DNA from 2 places in the Exiguobacterium sp. SH4S7 genome. Region 2 is predicted to be linked to the other one. Evidence: riboswitches for the same ligand, from Rfam matches in the RefSeq annotation. Region 2 holds a riboswitch; the other holds the start of a gene.
The links. A riboswitch is a leader RNA that binds a small molecule or an ion and turns the genes downstream of it on or off. The one in region 2 is predicted to bind FMN.
Positions count from the first base shown of each region.

Region 1: another riboswitch for FMN. It lies ahead of ribD (bifunctional diaminohydroxyphosphoribosylaminopyrimidine deaminase/5-amino-6-(5-phosphoribosylamino)uracil reductase RibD); the one in region 2 lies ahead of EVJ29_RS01840 (ECF transporter S component).

Region 1 is NZ_SJUT01000001.1:162,742-168,833, reverse strand. Features, by position in the region: gene ribH (6,7-dimethyl-8-ribityllumazine synthase) at 72-536, opposite strand; gene EVJ29_RS00765 (bifunctional 3,4-dihydroxy-2-butanone-4-phosphate synthase/GTP cyclohydrolase II) at 536-1,717, opposite strand; gene ribE (riboflavin synthase) at 1,717-2,358, opposite strand; gene ribD (bifunctional diaminohydroxyphosphoribosylaminopyrimidine deaminase/5-amino-6-(5-phosphoribosylamino)uracil reductase RibD) at 2,339-3,421, opposite strand; FMN riboswitch at 3,572-3,714, opposite strand; gene EVJ29_RS00750 (undecaprenyl-diphosphate phosphatase) at 3,806-4,618, opposite strand; gene EVJ29_RS00745 (homing endonuclease associated repeat-containing protein) at 5,070-5,711, shown strand; gene EVJ29_RS00740 (GGDEF domain-containing protein) at 5,756-6,092, opposite strand, start outside.
Region 2 is NZ_SJUT01000001.1:370,088-376,179, reverse strand. Features, by position in the region: gene EVJ29_RS01865 (YuiB family protein) at 1-315, opposite strand, end outside; gene EVJ29_RS01860 (NAD(P)/FAD-dependent oxidoreductase) at 445-1,656, opposite strand; gene EVJ29_RS01855 (NAD(P)/FAD-dependent oxidoreductase) at 1,925-2,902, shown strand; gene EVJ29_RS01850 (epimerase) at 2,943-3,797, opposite strand; gene EVJ29_RS01845 (HesB/IscA family protein) at 3,907-4,263, opposite strand; FMN riboswitch at 4,361-4,502, shown strand; gene EVJ29_RS01840 (ECF transporter S component) at 4,661-5,248, shown strand; gene EVJ29_RS01835 (NupC/NupG family nucleoside CNT transporter) at 5,360-6,092, opposite strand, start outside.

The DNA.
Region 1 (6,092 bases), 210 kb from region 2:
CTTTATTACTATTCAATATGCGAATGTAGTTACAAATACCTAAAAAAAGGGCGAATCGCTTCGCCCTTTTTTTAAAATTGTTTCATGATGTTCGCCATCTCGATCGCCGCTGTCGCTGCTTCCCAGCCTTTGTTCCCGGCTTTCGTGCCGGCCCGCTCGATCGCTTGTTCGATCGTCTCGGTCGTCAAGACGCCGAAGATGACCGGCACTTCCGACTGATAGCTCGCTTGGGCGACACCTTTTGCCGCTTCGCTGCAGACGTAGTCGAAGTGCGGCGTCGCCCCGCGGATGACCGCTCCGAGCGTGATGACGGCGTCATACTTCTTGCTCATCGCCATCTTTTTGGCGACGAGTGGGAGTTCGAACGCGCCCGGCACGAACGCGATCTCGACGTCGTCTTGCTCGATGCCGTGGCGCTTCAGCGCATCCTTCGCCCCGTCTAGCAAGCGCATCGTGATCAAATCGTTGAACCGTCCGACGACGATCCCGATTTTCAAGCCTTTACCAACCAAGTTACCTTCAAATGTATGCAACATTATTCTTCTCCTCCAAAATGATTCATTTTTTGTTGTTTCGTCAAGCGATAGCGTTCATTCTCGGCGTGCTCCCCGACGATGATCGGGACGCGTTCGACGACGGTGATGCCGCACGCCTCCAAGGCGTCGACTTTCTCTGGGTTGTTCGTCATGAGCCGCACGTTCGTGACGCCGAGGTCACGCAACATGCCCGCGCTCACCCGGTAGTCACGCAAGTCGGTATGCAACCCGAGCGCGACGTTCGCCTCGACCGTGTCGAGCCCTTGCTCCTGCAGTTCATACGCCTTCAATTTATTCAGTAAACCGATGCCGCGCCCTTCTTGACGCATGTAGAGCACGACGCCGCCCTCTTCTTCAATTTTAGCGAGTGACGCATCAAGTTGCGGACCGCAGTCGCAGCGGTAAGAGCCGAACACGTCACCGGTCAGACATTCCGAATGGATGCGGACGAGCGGTGCATGTTCAAGTTCGCCTTTGATGAGCGCGACGTGCTCTTCGCGGTCAAGGACGTTTCGATAACCGATCAGGCGAAACGTCCCTTTTGCCGAGGGGAGATTGACGTCCGCCTCTCGTTCGACGAGGTCCGTCTCCATATAGCGGACGAGCTCCTCGATCGTGATAAATTTCAAATCGTGCCGTTCCGCGACGTGGACCAGGTCCGGTACTCGAGCCATCTCGCCGTCTTGACGGATGATTTCGCAAATGACGGCGACCGGCTCACTCCCTGACAGTCGGGCCAAATCGACCGACGCTTCGGTGTGGCCGCGCCGCACCGAGACGCCACCTTTTTTCGCGATGAGCGGGAAGATGTGTCCCGGCCGCTGAAAATCGGCCGGACGCGCGTTCGCATTGGCCAGCTCGCGGACCGTGTGGGCCCGTTCGCTCGCCGAGATGCCCGTCGTCGAGTCGACATGATCGACACTGACGGTGAACGCCGTCCCGTGCGGATCGGTGCTGTTGTCGACCATCGGCGACAAGTCGAGCCGGACGGCGACTTCTTCCGCCAGGGCGGCACAGACGAGCCCTTTCCCTTCCGTGATGAGGAAGTTCATCGTCTCGGCCGTCATCTTATCGGCGAGGACGACGAAATCACCTTCGTTCTCCCGGTCCTCGTCATCGACGACGATGATCGGACGCCCCATCTTCAAATCTTCGATTGCTTGTTCGATTGTGTGAAACATCACCATCCCGCCTTTCCGTATCCCATCGACGCAAGTGATTCGAGCGTCATGTCCTTTTGATTCACTAGCTTTTCCATATATTTAGCCAACATATCGCATTCCAAATTGACCTTATCCCCTGCCTGCTTCATCCCGAGCACCGTCTCACTGTACGTGTGCGGGATGAGCGACAGCGTGAAGCCGCGTTCAGTGACCTCATACACCGTCAAGCTCGTCCCGTCGACCGAGATCGAACCTTTAGGGACGATGAAACGGAGTAGCGACGGCTCGCAACTAATATCGATGTAGACCGCGTTCGCGAGCGGACGCTTCTTGACGATGCGACCGACCCCGTCGACGTGTCCCGAGACGAAGTGACCGCCAAAGCGACCGTTCGCCGGCATCGCCCGCTCGAGGTTGACGTCCGTTCCAGGGCGGACCCCGTCTAGACTTGACGCTTTGAGCGTCTCCGGCATGACGTCGACGGCAAAACTCGTTTGATCAAACGCCGTCACGGTCAGGCAAATCCCGTTCACCGAGATGCTGTCGCCGAGCTTCACGTCTTCTAACACGATCTTGCCCGCGAGCGTGAGCCGTAGCGACGGCCCGTTCCGCTTCACTGCTTTCACACTGCCGATTTCTTCAACGATTCCCGTGAACATCGGACTCCCCCTTTCTCATGACGAGCTTGATATCGGTACCGACCGTCTCGACCGAGCCGATCGCGAAGCGCTCGATCGCATCTAACGGCCCGGCTTGGCTCGAGCGATAGACGCCTCGGTTCCCACCGAACACGCGCGGTGACTGATACATGACCCATTCGTCGACGTATCGTCCGTCAAAGAGTGACGTCACGAGCGTCGGTCCCGCCTCGATGAGCAAACGGCCGACGCCGCGACCATGCAAGTCACGAAGGACGTTGTCGAGTGTCGAATAGTCGGCAAGCTCGACACCGTTTTGAGCGAGCTCGGTCCGTTTCACTTCATCACCGGACAGCGTATAGACGAGCACCGGCACGTCTTTCGCGCTCCGGACGAGCTGACTCGAGAGCGGTAAGCGGAGCTCGCGGTCGAGGACGACCCGAAGCGGCTGACGTGTCGGCGTGTCGAGCCGGACGGTCAAGGCAGGGTCGTCGGCGAGCACGGTCCCGATTCCAGTCAAGACGGCATCGACCGTCGCCCGTAGTTCGTGGACGTCACGTCTCGCTTCAGTCCCGGTCACCCACTGGCTCTCACCCGTGTCGAGCGCGACTTTCCCGTCTAGGCTCGTCGCCGTCTTCAATACGACGTACGGCCGTTTCGTCTCAAGCGAACGTAGGAACGCCGGATTGAGCGCACGGGCCTCGTCTTCGAGCAGACCGACTTCGACGTCGATCCCCGCCGCCTTCAAACGGGCGACACCTTTCCCTGCGACGAGCGGGTTCGGGTCTTCCATCGCGATGACGGCGCGCTTGATGCCCGACTCGATCAGCAAGTCGGCACATGGCGGCGTTTTCCCGTAGTGCGAGCACGGCTCGAGCGTGACGTAAATCGTCGCACCGTATGCGGACGCACCGGCCATGCGAATGGCGTGTACTTCGGCGTGCGGTTCACCGGCCTTCAAATGGGCACCGAATCCGACGACGCGACCGTCTTTGACGACGACGGCCCCGACGAGCGGATTCACACCGGTCTGTCCGGTAGCGGACTTGGCCAATTGGATTGCTTGTTGCATGTACTGTTGCATCGTTCTCCCTCCTTGTTTCGTACAAACAAAAAGACCCTAAGGATGTCCTTAGGGTCTCGGCGGGAGGTCTCAGTCGTCATTGGGCGAGCCAAATAAACGTTTTCTTTACAGAAAAACGTACGACGAAGCACAGGTCACGAGGACCTGTCTTTTTTCCTTCTCCCATCCAGACTATACTGTCGGCTCTAGAATCGCACTAGATCCACCGTTCGCACACGTGCGCCCGGGTCACGGACTTAAGGCTCGCGCCCATCACCGCCGGTTGGGAATTGCACCCGACCCCGAAGGAATATTTGTTTGTACTCCTTTACTTTAGCGCAAAAAAGAATCGAAGGCAAAATTAAAAGCGCAAAAAAGCGCCACTCCGATGAGCAGCGCTTCCAATCAAGCCAAGAACAAGACGACGAGCAAACCGACAATCCAGCAATAGAACGAGAAGTACTTGAGCTCCCCCTTCGCCATGATGTGCTGGAACCATTTGAGCGAGATGGCCGTCAGCGCGTACGAGGCGATGAACGCCAAGACGAGCGGACCGAACAGATCACGCGTCGCCGGGTCGGTGAAGAGTGCCGGCCCGTCCAAGATCATCGTCCCGAGACTGACCGGGATGAACAAGAAGAACGAGAACCGGAGCGCCGACTCTTGTTTAATGCCGAGCAACATCGCCATGACGATCGTGGCACCCGAGCGGCTGATCCCGGGGATAAGCGCGACCGCTTGGGCGAGACCGATCAAGATGGCGTCACGTAACGTGATACCGCCGTCACCTTTATTCCCGCGCATGTTGCGGATGAACCAAAGTGCGACCCCGGTCAAAATCAATGTGTAGCCGACCGTCGCGACGCCGCTGAGCGTCTCACCGATCCAATCTCCGAATAACACGCCGAGCACGCCGGCCGGTACGGTCGCGACGAGCAAGAGACCGATGAACTTGACGTCGATCATCGTATCCTCGCTGCGGTCTTTCTTAAATAAGAACGTCCACAGACTGACGACGAGGCGGACGACATCTTGGCGATAAATCGTCAAGACGGCGAGGAGCGACGCAAAGTTGACGAAAATCTCGAACGACAGCCCAGGTAATTCGATATTGAATAGCTCTTGGAAGATGACCAAATGACCGCTCGACGAAATCGGGATCGGCTCCGTGAACCCTTGGACGAGACCAAGCAGCAAGTAAAATAACCATATTGTCATATCATAATATCCTCTTTTCTCAAATTCGCTCAATGCGGCTATTTTAGCAGAATCACAGTTTCATTGACCACCCTTAAAAAAAAATTCGTATATTTTGAAAACTTTTATTGATTAGTCTGAAAATTAAATTTATTATAGAGGTGTACTCAACTGGACAACGGTGATGACCCCATTGTCCAGCTGGGTACATTTTTGTATGGAATTCATATAAATTACCAAAAATAAAACTTTTTGTTTACAAATGAACCCATATAATATTAAATTTGTAATATACCTGTTACCTTTTTTTTCAATCTTTCATCCGACTTTAGACCTATCACGTCCCATTTTTAACATAAAAAACTTACAAAAGCGCTTATAAATCGTAAAAACTATCCGATAGTATGATTGTAGAAGCACTTTCGTCATCATTGTCGGTTCAGATATGAGTCCATGGAAGGAGGAACCATCATTGAGTCAAACGCTATCCACTAATACTCATCACTTATCAACCGAACAGCAACGCATGATTCACTGTATTCGTTTGCTCGGGGATTTATTAAAGGAACGTCCTCGTCGCTCTGTCTATCGTCGTTTCGCGATGGAGCAAAACTGGCCGTCTCCCGAATCGATCATTCGACAGTTCGGATCATGGGCCGAGGCACTCGCCATCGCCGGCTATGAATGGCATGGGGAAATCGCCGTTGATTTACCCGATAAAATGCCAAAATATACACGCGATGATATCGTCGAGACGCTTGCCCTCTATTCACGGGACATGGGTTCGATCATCACGCTGAAGAAATATCAAGAATGGCGGAAACTACATCCGAAAGCACCGAGCCATTACCACATCGTCAAGACGTTCGGTTCGTGGCATGACGCCTGCGCCGAAGCCGGGCTTGAGGCGAGCGTGACTTACTCGAAGTCAGAGTTGTCGAACGCTCTTCGAGAAGCGATTCATGAGATGGGCTTCTCTCTTTCATTCGAGGCGTACCGAGAATGGGCGAAACGCAACAACAAGCCATCTACGAAAGCGATCTTGCATCGTTACGGGTCTTGGTCCGCTGCCATCCATGCGGTCGAGTCCGACATGTTCAGCCAGAAATCATAATCATTCATTCAAAAAGGAGAACCGTTTAACGGTCCTCCTTTTTTTCATTGAATTCGTTCGGTCGACGTGTCCCGGTAATGGGCGACACGGTCGCGACCGTTAAACTTCGCCCCGACGTACATCGCCCGGTCGGCATGTCGCAACACCGTATCGAGCTCTTCGTACTCATGAATCGTCTCGATGCCGATGCTCGCCGTCACTTGGACCCGGATCCCTTCTGTCCCGAACGGGTGTGACCGGAGCGCTTGCCGAATCTTCTCACCGGTCACAATCCCCGCCGCCTCGTTCGTCCTCGGGAACACGAAGACGAACTCTTCGCCGCCGTAACGCGTGACGAGGTCACTGCTCCGGACGAGCCGGTTGAACAGGACCCCCGCTTCA
Region 2 (6,092 bases):
AAACATCGAGTAACCGCTCTTACGCAAGTACCGGATGGTGACCCCTGCCAAGATGGCACCGAGCAATCCGAATCCGAGCATAAAAATGTCGAGAAACTGCAGACCGAGCAGACGCTCATAGACGTTCGCGAGCGCGGTCGATGTTTCCGTGACGTAGCTTGACAGCTTGACGTTGTCGATCATCATGATGACGAAAATCGGATAGATGAACACGAGCGTCCACGTCTTTTTGAGCAGCATATTCAAGATGAACCCGATGCTGAAGAAGATGACTAAATATAAAATCGCGCCAATGACGGCTTGGATGATGTGCATGTGATTGCCCCCTTTTCCCGTTGTCTATTATACCGAAAAGAAATCCGCTTGGTCAAAGAAGTTCACTGAATCGTTGACATGAAAAAGCAGCCCGTTCAAATGAACAGGCTGCTCGTTGGCTCAAACGAATCAGAATTTACCTTTTTTAAGGACGAGACCGTATTTTTTGAGCTCGATAAAGTGTTTGTTGTCGATGACTTTCTTCATGAATGAAGCGTTGCGACCGAAGATTTTTTTGCCCATGACGATTCCGATTCCATCGTTATGACCAAGTGACGCGACCGTCCCTTTGCTCTCATACGTGAACTTCGAAGTCGACTTTCCGTTGATGAGCGCAGCGATGTTTTTCGCCACGTTGTGCGCTTGTTGCGTCGCGATTTGCGCCGTCGGCGGGTACGGACGGTTCGAGACAGGATCCATGACAGCTGAGCAGTCACCGATGATGAAGACGTTATCGTGGCCAGGGGCACGGTTGTCCGCCTCGACCATGACACGGTTACGGACCGCTTCGAAGCCAGACTTCTCAACGATCGGGCTACCGCTGACGCCGCCTGTCCAAAGGATCGTGTTCGCTGCGATCGTCTCTGTCGTCTCACCTTTGAGTGGACCGAACGTGACGACACCTGGCTCTACACCTTTGATGCCGTTGCCGAGTTTCATCTCGACGCCGTTACGCTCGAGCCATTTTTGCGCATACGTCGTGAGTTCCGGGTCGAACCCTGGAAGAACCGTTGGCGCTGCCTCGATGTTAACGATGCGGACCGCTTCACGGGGAACATCGTACTGTTTGCAAAGTTCAGGGACACGGTTGACAAGCTCACCGAGGAACTCGATACCTGTGAATCCGGCACCACCGACGACGATCGTGACGAATGAACGGTCAGATGATCCGTTCGTCTTGTATTGTGCGAACGAGTACTCGATATGTTCTTTAATTTTACGAACGCTGTTGAGCGAGTTGATCGTCATCGCGTTCTCTTTAAGGCCCGGGATACCGAATGTTTCCGGTACGCCACCGAGGGCGAAGACGACGTAATCGTACTCGACAGTCGATCCGTCTTCGAGCATCACTTGTTTAGCTGTAGTATCGACGCGATCGACGATCCCTTTGACAAATTTAACGCGTGACGCATTGACGACGTCGTTAATGTAGACACGAGCCTGCTCAGGCTTCATCGTTCCAGCCGCCGGCTCATGAAGCCAAGTCGTTTGGTAATGGTAATCGTGTTTGTTGATCAACGTGATGTTTGCATCTCCAGCTGCAAGCGTCTTCTGAAGGTTTACTGCCGTGATGAGTCCACCGAAACCTGCGCCGAGGATAACAATGTTAGGTCGTTTCATGTTCATTTCCACCTTATTTTAAAAGTTTTGTTTTCCTGAACAACTATGTTGTGTGTTTTTTCACATAGACGTTCACAATAAAGCCTAATTCTTGTTCAACCAATGTTCACAATTGCTTCCCGTTCATTGTACGACGTTTAATCCGTTTTCTCAATGAAAAAGCTTATCTTCTTGAATTTTTTTCGAAAGTATTGCATCTTTGTACTGAATGGATTTAGTTCACGTTAGACCATATAATAGAAGTACACGCTTCACGAGGAGGAATTCGATGAAATCGACGAAAGATGTAGTCATTATCGGTGGTGGTCCAATCGGACTGTTCACCGCATTTTATGCAGGTATGCGCCAACTCGATGCGACGTTGATCGAAAGCTTGCCGCAACTAGGCGGGCAATTATCGACGCTCTATCCAGAGAAATATATTTATGACATCGCCGGCTTCCCGAAAGTGAAGGCCCAAGATCTAGTCGACCAACTGAAAGCGCAAGCCGATCAGTTCGAACAAGATTATCGCCTTGGCGAGACGGTCGAAACGGTCGAGCGACTCGAAGACGGTACGTTCCACATCTCGACGAACAAGGACGAGTACCATACGAAAGCGATCATCATCACAGCCGGCAACGGCGCGTTCGCCGCACGTCCGCTCGGACTGGACGGTTGTGAAGATTATGCGAACCTTCATTACTTCGTCGACAGCATGGAGAAATTCCGCGACCGTCGCGTCATGATTGCCGGCGGCGGCGACTCGGCCGTTGACTGGGCACTCATGCTCGAAGGCATCGCCAAAGAAGTCCATATCGTCCACCGTCGTGACCGCTTCCGGGCTCACGAGCATACGGTCGAACAAATGAAGGCCTCGACGATCAACGTCTGGACGCCTTATAATATCGAATCGCTCTCAGGTGCGACGCATATCGAGTCGGTCGAACTGACGGACAAAGATGGCGAATCGAAGTTCGTCGACATCGACGACTTGATTTGTAACTATGGGTTCGTCTCATCGCTCGGCCCGATCAAAAACTGGGGCATGGAGTTTGAGAAAAACACGATCCGTGTCGACTCACGAATGGAGACAACAGTCGCAGGCATCTTCGCTTGCGGTGACATCGCCACGTACGAAGGCAAAGTGAAATTGATCGCGACCGGCTTCGGTGAAGCACCGATCGCCGTCAACCAAGTGAAGCAGCTTGTCGACCCGACAGCGCGTCACCCACAACATTCAACCTCGGTATTTGCCGGGAAATAAAGACTGGCCTCTCATCTGCGAACGATGAGAGGCCGTTTTTTCATTTGCGGATCGTTTGAATGATGACACGGTCAATCCAATCATCGAGTTGCGTGAACACGAAGCCAGCTTTTTTCGCCTCGGCGTTCGACATGTAGTAGTCGACGTCCGTATCGTACGGGGACGACTCCCCATCCTTAATGATTTGGACCGGTTTACCGATATGCTGTCCAATTCGTTCCATGAGCGCACCTAGCGAGATGAGGCCGTCGCTCGCGGCGTTGAACGGCCCCCTCACGTCGGCACGGCCGACCCATTCCAAGAAAGCTGCCGCCTCGAAACTCGAGATGAATCCCATCAACGCCTCCGGATGATGTAATACGATCGGTTCTTCGTTCCGAACCGCGTCGACATAAAATTTTAACCGGTCGGTGTAATCATCCGGCCCTAGGACGATCGGCAACCGCACCGTCGTGACCGGGAACGAGGCCCGATGGAAGAAGTACGATTCGGCCTCTCGTTTCCCTTGTCCGTAATCGTGTTCCGCGTCAAGGTGATATTCATGATGGAGCGGATTGAAGTCGCTCTCTTTTAAAGCTGCCTCTGGCGCATAGACGGACATCGTAGACGTGAGCACATATTTCCCGACCCGGTCCATGAAGGCGTCTGTCGCAATCTTCGCCTGATACGGATTGAAACAAATATTGTCGTAGACGAGGTCATACTCGTTACGTGCGAGGTCTTTCATCGTCGCGACCGACTGACGGTCGCCTTTAATGGAGCGGATCCCTTCCGCTTCCGGCACTTGCAGCTGTCCGCGCGTGACAATCGTCACGTCGTCCCCGGCTTCAGCGAGCCGCAGTGCGAGCCGTTTCCCAAAGTAACGTGAGCCACCAAAAATCAACACTTTTCTCATCACTCCTACCCCCTTCTCATCCTTCTTCCACCAATATTCCCGTTCATTTCCTCTCATTAACATACTCACCAAAAAAGGTTGCCGAACATGTCGGCAACCCGTCTATCGTTTAGCAATCCCCGGGCGTGCCGGCGTTCGCCGCCGTCCGGAAACTCGAGCCGCAACCGCACGTCGCGATCGCGTTCGGATTTTTGATCGTGAAGCCACCGCCGAGCATCGACTGCTTATAGTCGATTTCGAGCCCGTCGACGACACCGTGGTCAGCTTCGGCGACGATGACGCGGACGCCATGATGGTCGAACTGGACATCCTTGTCCGTCTTGTCTTCATCGAACCCCATCCCGTAGGATAAGCCGGTACACCCACCGCCTTGGACTTTAATGCGTAAGAATTGGGCTTCAGGGCGTTCGGTCTGTTTCATCATATCGATGACTTGTAGTGCGGCTGGCTCTGTTAAATGAATCATCTGAACTCCTCCTCATTTATCTTCACTTCAAGTCAACTGACTTGTGATTTTGTGAAATATCTTGTATAACTAAACTGTAACAAAAAAAATTAAATCGTTCCATCTTCGGGGCAGGGTGAAATTCCCGACCGGCGGTATTGAAGACAAGTTCTTCTCAGCCCGTGAGCGAGCAAGGCGTTGCTTGCTGATTTCGTGAGATTCGAAAGCCGACAGTAAAGTCTGGATGGGAGAAGATGGCGGCATCCGACCGATATCCGGATGTTTTCTTTGGCGTGGTTTAAACGTTGATGAGAACATCTATTTCGTATGCGCGTAAACTCTCCCGATTGTTCACACAATCGGGTTTTTCTATGCGACGGGTGCCATTCATCAAGGAGCGACAAAAGGAGAGATTTTGATGAAAACAACGCGCAACAAACGATTGACAACACTGGTGACGCTATCGATGCTCGGGGCGATTTCATTCGTCCTCATGCTCTTTAACTTCCCGCTGCCCTTCCTGCCACCCTTCCTGAAAGTGGATTTCAGTGACATCCCAGCGCTCGTCGCCGGTATCGTCTTCTCGCCACTCGCAGGTGTCGTGGTCGTCGCTCTAAAAAACGTCCTCTACTATGTCTTTAACGGTGGCGGCGTCCCGGTCGGTGAAGTCGCGAACTTCTTTGCAGGTGTCGCATTCATGTATCCGGTCGCTTGGTTCTACCATAAACGTAAAACGAATAAAGCGCTCGCTTCAGGCCTCGTGGCAGGTACGATCACGATGGCGATCAGCTTGGCGATTTTGAACTACCTACTCATCTTACCAGCTTACGCGTTCTTCTTCGGAATGGCCGAGATGGCCGATCCAGCAGTCAAGACGAACCTCGTCCTGTACGGTATCTTACCGTTCAACTTGATTAAGGCATTATTGATCACCGCCTTGTTCGTCCCGCTCTTCCTGAAGTTGAAGCCGTGGATCGAACGTCAACAAATGCAACTGCAAGCTTAATACACAAGCACCCAAAGGAACTTCTCCCTTGGGTGCTTTTTTCGATGCGGATAGTTACATGAACGAACAAGAGCGCCCACCGGAGTGAGCGCTCTTGTTCGTGAATAACGATTAGAGAAGAAGACCAGCGAGAGTCGCTGACATCAAGTTCGCAAGCGTACCTGCGAGAATCGCGAGGACACCCATACGTGCGATGTCGTTACGACGGTTCGGAGCCATACCACCAAGACCACCGAGAAGGATGGCGAGTGATGAGATGTTGGCGAATCCACAGAGTGCGAACGCGATCATCGCTTCTGTACGAGCTGACAAATCACCTGAACCGATGATCGGTGCGAACTCAGAGAAGGCAACGAATTCGTTCAAGACGAGTTTTTGTCCAAGGAAGCTACCGAATTGTACGGCATCTGCCCATGGTACACCGATGACGAACGCGAGCGGTGCAAACACGTAACCAAGGATCAACTGAAGTGAGAGACCTTCTAGACCGAACCAGCCACCGATTCCACCGAGAAGCAAGTTGACGAGTGCGATCAATGAAACGAAGGCAAGAAGCATCGCACCGACGTTCAACGCGAGGAACAACCCGTCTGACGCACCGCGAGCGGCCGCATCGACGAAGTTTGCTGCTTTGTTCTCTTCATCTTCTGCAATCTCGATATCATCATCCGGAGTTTCTGTTTCCGGGACGATGATTTTCGCAAACATCAAACCAGCAGGCGCTGCCATGAAGCTCGCTGCGAGCAAGTACTCGAGCGGAACACCGAGCGCGGCGTATCCAGCAAGTACCGAACCGGCAACCGACGCAAGACCACCGACCATGACGGCAAACAATTCAGATTGT